Regions from separate parts of the Paenibacillus sp. FSL M7-0896 genome, predicted to be linked through region 1. Evidence: a T-box and tRNA genes for the amino acid it is inferred to sense, from the RefSeq annotation. Region 1 holds a T-box; the other holds one or more tRNA genes.

The links. A T-box is a leader RNA that pairs with one kind of tRNA and senses whether it is charged. The one in region 1 lies ahead of lysS (lysine--tRNA ligase), so its partner is inferred to be a tRNA-Lys.
Region 2: it encodes a tRNA-Lys, which carries the amino acid that the T-box ahead of lysS (lysine--tRNA ligase) is inferred to sense. The anticodon was not compared.

The regions. Positions count from the first base shown of each region.
Region 1 covers NZ_CP150250.1:3,244,908-3,248,326, forward strand. The annotation lists gene MKY12_RS13785 (hypothetical protein) at 293-703, opposite strand; T-box leader at 984-1,250, shown strand; gene lysS (lysine--tRNA ligase) at 1,359-2,921, shown strand; gene MKY12_RS13795 (YebC/PmpR family DNA-binding transcriptional regulator) at 3,016-3,419, shown strand, end outside.
Region 2 covers NZ_CP150250.1:2,072,952-2,076,370, reverse strand. The annotation lists gene MKY12_RS08750 (insulinase family protein) at 1-448, opposite strand, end outside; gene MKY12_RS08745 (VOC family protein) at 645-998, shown strand; tRNA gene MKY12_RS08740 (tRNA-Lys) at 1,504-1,576, opposite strand; gene MKY12_RS08735 (amino acid permease) at 1,722-3,029, opposite strand; gene MKY12_RS08730 (serine hydrolase domain-containing protein) at 3,162-3,419, shown strand, end outside.

The DNA.
Region 1 (3,419 bases):
TTCTCGCATATTCCGCCATAGTGGTATATCCCGATCCAGTAGTTGCTGTTTTTCCACTTGTTTACCTGAAACTATTAGAAACGAGGGAAATAAGATACGTTATTCCATTTGTTTGCTGCGGATGGCTTGTGTTCTGTGTGCTTGCAGTTGTAGATCAATAGAATGTTATAAGGCATGCATCTAACTACAAATAACCCTCCTCCAAAGAGAGCTGATCGATTGGGCCATAGGAGCCGGGACATTCGATTCTATTAGTCGCATAGCCCTAAACTTCAATTTTTTTGCTATTCCTTTACATACTGTTGAGAGCTTTTTCTATTTTTACTCCAAACTCTGTTTCGTTTAGCTTGGGTGTTCGAGTTTTTGAATCGACGAGAGGGTAATACAGAACTAAATATTTTCCAGATTGGTAGACAATTGGTGCGTGGGAACTAAGAAGCTGAATACTTTCTTCAAAATGCTTTATTCCACTTTTTCGTTCCTCCTCCGATCCGAAAGCGTAAACTTTTATAATTTCCTCATTACTCAGTTTATAGCTAACAGGTTTAATACCGTCAAGAATGTAGTCGTCAGGTGATTCAATTTGTGTAATGTTTTTTTCAAGGGACATTATGGCTTCATTCACGTTAGAATATTTTTGTTGAGAAGAACAAGCAATAAGAAATAAAAAGCTAATGAAGGTGAAGAATAGATTTTTTTTCATAAATAATCCTCCTTTTTTGTTCAGGACACAGATAAGAAGAGACGAGACCCATCTAATGCAGAAGTTACTAACAAAACTGAGCTTGCCATGTATTCCTTATGATTTTATCAAAAATAGCGAATAAAAGTATGGCATGGGCTTAGAGTGATGAATTTTCTGGAGTTCTGTCTTTGGTTCCAGATGCTCAAGCGAAATCCCTGACAGCTATTATAGGTTATTTTAAATTTAGTAATTGACACATTCTCCCTCCCGCAGTATTATTGCACATAACAACTTACAGCAACAAGCGATGAAGAGAAGAGTAAGCAGGCGGCAGCGTTCACAGAGAGCTCCAGAGTGGTGAAAGGGAGCAGCGAAGCGCCTGATCTGAAAAAAGTCTCCGAGCTGCATAGGGAATTGGGCACAAGTGTCCAAGGATAGTATGCCGGGTTCTCCCGTTACAGAGATAGGGTATAAGCGTCATGGCCGTACCCGAAGAGGCGGATCAGGCAACTTGTCCGTGAACAGAGGTGGTACCACGAAGCTTATCCAAGCTCTCGTCCTCAAGATATTGATCTTGAGGGCGGGAGCTTTTTTGCGTTCACAGGCGGGCAGCTCCGAGCGCAGTCAAGCAGGCTCCAAGTAAGATTCATACTATCAGTAGAGGTGATTCATTATGCATTGGGCAGAAAAAATGGCAAACCGGTTAATCGCGGAGCATCCGCAGCGGCAGACGTATGTATGTGCATCTGGGATCAGTCCGTCCGGGTCCATTCATATCGGGAATTTCCGCGAGGTGGTGACGACTGCATTTGTGGCGAAGGCGCTGCGGCGGGCGGGGAAGGAGGTGCGGTTTATTTTCTCGTGGGATGACTTCGACCGGTTCCGTAAAGTTCCAGCCCATATAGATCCCGGCTTCGCTCATTATATTGGGCTGCCTTATTCGCAGGTGCCTTGTCCGTATGGCTGTCATGCTTCGTATGCGGCACATTTCGAGTCGGAATTCGAGCAGGCGCTCCAGGTATTTGAGATTGAGCCGGAGTTCATTTATCAGAGCCGGGAATACCAGTCAGGCCGTTATCATCCGCAGATCCTGCACGCTCTGCGCCGACGGGGTGAGATATACGATATCCTGATGTCGTTCAAGACAGGTGAGAGTTCGGCGGATGAGCGGGCGGCATTCTATCCCATCCATCTCTATTGCGGGCAATGCGGCAAAGACTCGACTACCATTCTGGATTACAACGACACGGCGGAGACCGTGGCTTACCGCTGCGGCTGTGGTCATTGCGATACCGTACATATTCCGCAGGCGGACAACATCAAGCTGCACTGGAAAATCGACTGGCCGATGCGCTGGCAGCAGGAACAGGTCGTGTTCGAGCCGGGCGGCCGGGACCATTCGTCAGAGACAGGAAGCTATAATGTGGCTGCAGTAATCGCAGAGCAGATCTTCGGGTATCCGCCGCCGGTGTATGAGCCATATGAATTCATCAGCATCAAAGGTAGCTTCGCTAAAATGTCTAGCTCCTCCGGGCACAATTACACTCCAGATGATCTGCTCCGAGTCTACGCCCCGGAGAACATTCTGTTCCTGTTCGCCAAATACCAGCCGAATGCCGCCTTTCATATCGGGCTGGATGAGGATGTGCTGCGCAACTATGCGGAGTTCGAGCGGTATGCTGCGGGAGCACGAGCAGGCACGCTAACGGGCGATCTTGCAGGTGCGCTGGAGCTGTCTCTGCGAAGCGACTCCCCGGTGAGTGCTGGAAGCAACGTTAGCTTCGGCCAGGTAGCCAGTCTGCTTCCCTTAATTAACTTCGACAGGGACAAGCTCCGGGAGATGTTCAACATAAATAATGTGGAGATTGATGAACTCCGGCTTCAGAGGGTGGCGGACCGTGCGGAGTACTGGATCAGGAACTGGATGCCGCACAAGCTGGTGACGATCCAAGCTTCGCCCAACTATGCATATTATCACTCCCTTACTGGAGTGGAACTGAGATGGCTGCGGAGCTTGTGCAGTCTGCTGCGGAGCAGGGAGCTGGACGAGACGCAGCTGATGACCGAAATCTACGCCATTTGCCATCATGAAGACAAAAAGACGATGCGCATCCAACAAAAAAGACTGTTCACCATCATCTATCAGCTGGTGCTTGGTGCAGAGGAGGGGCCGCGTCTGCCTTGGCTAATCCAGGCAGCCGGCACAGAGCAGATGTTGAATCTGCTGGATTTGTGAAGGAGTGTGGACGGCCCTTTACGGGATCGATCGAACAGAGGTATAATATACAAGACTGTTTTTAATCAAATGTTGGAAAGCGAGCGGTAACGATATGGGTCGTAAATGGAATAATATTAAGGAAAAGAAAGCGTCCAAGGATGCGAATACAAGTAAGGTCTACGCCAAGTTCGGGGTAGAAATCTATGTGGCGGCGAAGAAGGGCGAGCCTGATCCGGAATCCAACCGGGCACTGAAGGTCGTTCTGGAGCGTGCCAAGACCTACAATGTACCGAAGGCGATTATTGACCGTGCCCTGGAGAAAGCCAAAGGCAGTGGAGATGAGACCTACGTTGAGCTTCGCTATGAAGGCTTCGGTCCAAGCGGCTCGATGATTGTAGTCGATGCGCTGACGAATAACGTCAACCGTACGGCTCCGCTGGTCCGTTCCACGTTCAGCAAGAACGGCGGCAACATGGGCGTCAGCGGATCGGTTACGTATATGTTCGATCCGACAGC
Region 2 (3,419 bases), 1.2 Mb from region 1:
AGTGCCAGCCCTCCTGCTCGAAAATCTCCGGCTGACTGTAAATGTTCGGCTGAAAGACGCTGTCCAGATAGACCTCCATCAGATTGGCAAAATCCTGGTCATTCTGGCTGGCTACCGGATACATCGTTTTATCGCCAAAGGTAAAAGCGTTCAGGAACGTCTTCATCGAGCCCTTCAGCAGCTCAACGAACGGTTCCTTCACCGGGAATTTGCCGGAGCCGCAGAGGACCGAATGCTCCAGAATGTGAAACACTCCCGTGCTGTCCGCAGGCGGAGTCCGGAACGTGACACTGAATACCTTATTGTCATCCTGATTCTGTACATAGAGCAGCCGTGCGCCGCTCTGCTGATGCTCCAGCGTGTATACGGAGGATTCGATTTCCCGTATGTACTCCTTGCGTATAACTTCAAACCCGGAATAGACCTCACCTGCTATTAAGCTGCTCATAACTTTTCCCTCCTTGGTTCAGGGCTGCCCTGATTCCATGAGCTTATCATATCCGGGGTTTCGGGTTCCACTATGAGCTGCATAGAGGCTTGTTCATTACTATAACCTCCTGATCAAATATGTTAAAATATGCGGATAGCTTATCTTAGCAGCAATTGAATTGTACAGCAAAGGATGGATCATGATGGAGCTCACGATGAATTGGATTACACTCAGGGTACGCAATTTGGAGGCTTCCCTTGATTTCTATCACCGGATTCTAGGGCTTCCTGTGGAGCGCAGATTCGAGAGCAGAGGGAAGCAGATCGTCATGCTGGGGATAGAGGGGCAGCCGAAGCTGGAACTCATAGAGGGCAGTGACCCGCCGCTGAAGCCGGAGTGCGGAGTCTCTGTAGGCTTCGAGGTCGCATCGCTGGACAAGGCTATGGCCGAACTTGCTAAGGAAGGAATCCCGGTAGCCCGCGGCCCTATCGCGCCGAATCCCAGCCTGCGCTTCTTCTATATTCTGGACCCAGACGGCTTCGAAGTGCAGCTTGCGGAGCATATGTAACGGCGTTCGGATGGGCTTGCTATCCACGGACTAGCACTAGTGTACCTGATTTGCTGATTTAGCCTGCGATTGAGCCGAATGAGATGCAATAGTGCTCCTCATTTGGCCCACGCGCCTGCATGCCAGCACAATGTATGCTGTTTTCCACATACATTTGAGCCATGCGCCTGCATGTGAACACAATGTATGCTGTTTTCCACATACATTTGAGCCATGCGCCTGCATGTGAACACAATGTATGCTGTTTTCCACATACATTTGGCCTATATACCGCTGTACCAGCCGTTTGTACTCGGTTTTTAGCATAGCATTCAGCCTTTTACCGATGAAATTAGTTACACTCCTGCTCTCCCGGCGACCCTTCAGCCCCATTCAGCAACCAAGTCACTCTAGGAATCATTCAAAGAGCTCTTTTCCACAAATGTAGACTCACCTTGTCCACAACAGGAGGAATTATAATTTCCTGTACAGCAAAAAAACGGCATTTCTGCCGTTTCTTAAGGGATGGACTCTCAGGGGCTCGAACCCTGGACAAATAGATTAAGAGTCTACTGCTCTACCAACTGAGCTAAGAGTCCGTATGGTGTCTATGTATGATTCTTCTAGACGATGATCTCTAAGCTGACTGCGTCCGCTCAAAAGTACTTTCATAGTATACTTTTTTGAACGGGCGCTGTCAACTGTTTTATTAAAAGTTTCTCACACTTGGCTATGAACAGCTGTCTACACGCGATTCTTCCGCATCATCACCACATACACGGGGAGTCCGGCAAGCGTGATGCCAATCCCAATAAGCGAGCGCAGCGGATCACTGATGATCGTGCTGGCCAGAATATAGAGCCCCCCTGCTACGCCAAGGATCGGGGTGAACGGATAGAGTGGCACGCGATAGCGGCCTTGTACAGGCGGCAGCTTCCTGCGCAGGAGGAACACGCCGAACACGCCCATCGTGAAGAAGATCCACAGGACAAACACCAGCAGATCGGTCAGCGTATTGAAGGTCCCGGAGAAGATATAGATCACGGCCAGTATACTCTGAAAAACAAGCGCATTCGCCGGTGTCTGGAACTTCGGATGAATGCTGCTCAGCACCCGGGAGAACGGAAGCTGTCCCCGCTCCCCCATCGCCTGCGGCACCCGTGCTGCGGTCATGAGATAACCGTTCAGCGCACCCAGCACAGAGACAATAATGCCTGCCGTAATAAAGGCTCCGCCGCCGCTACCGAACAGCGCCTCTGCTGCATCGGCACCCGGAGTCGGGGACGACACGATCTGGTCATAGGGCAGCGCCTGGAACACCGCAATATTGAACAATACATACACGGCGATGACAAAAATAACACCGATCGAAATGACTTTGGGCAGCGTCCTGGCCGGGTCTTTGATCTCTCCCGCCATATTGGTTACGCTGATCCAGCCGTCATAAGCCCAGAGTGTGCCGAGCACCGCAGCCCCGAAGCCTGCACCCGCAGCCGCTGTACCGATGCCTCCGAAGCCGGGAGCCAGATCCGAGAACAGCCCGACGCCCACAATGCCCGCCACCGGAATCAGCTTTCCAACCGTAGCCACCGTCTGAATAATCCCGCCGAACTTCGTCGCTATAACATTCATCAACAGAATGAAGCCCAGAATACCCACGGCAAGCAGCTTCTGCTGCCATGCATTCAACGGCAGAAAGTAACCGGAATAGGTAGCAAAGGCAATGGCCAGCGCCGCCACAGAAGCCGGATAGGAGATCACCGCCTGCACCCAGCCGAGCAGATAACCGAATACTCCGCCGTACAATTCACTTAAATAAGTATATAGGCCTCCCGACTTCGGAATGGCAGCCGCGATCTCCGCCACACTCAGCGCCGAAGCCAGGGTAATGATCCCTCCAACACCCCAGGCCAGAATACTCATCCATGGGCTACCCGCATTATTCAATACAATTCCGGGCTTCAAAAAAATCCCCGATCCAATAATCATCCCGACCACCAGGGCCAGGGCTTGCATGAACGTAATACTTTTGGTTAACGGCTTTGTTGTCATGATGTGATTCATTGTCCTTCCGTTCTGTGAAATATTTATCATGCTTTTATTTCTCTATTTGTCCTGTTCACCCCTCTTTTTGAGCCGGAGAAATTGGTTATAAACCAAACTCCCCATTGTAACTAACACTATATGGAAGATATACTGAAGCCTGGGCGTATTTCCCTGGGCATAGCTGGTTCGCTCAGCGCCACAACCTTCGAGGAGGCATATACCTTTATGCTGTACACTCCAGGCATTACCGACTGCTCACCGGCAGAGGTGAATTATGACGCTACAAGAATCGGGGTATTGCATACCCACTTCCAGCAACTGATCGATGACAAAAAGATTCAAGCCGCCTCATATTGTATATCCAGATACGGCAAGACGTTCATGCACGGCGCCATC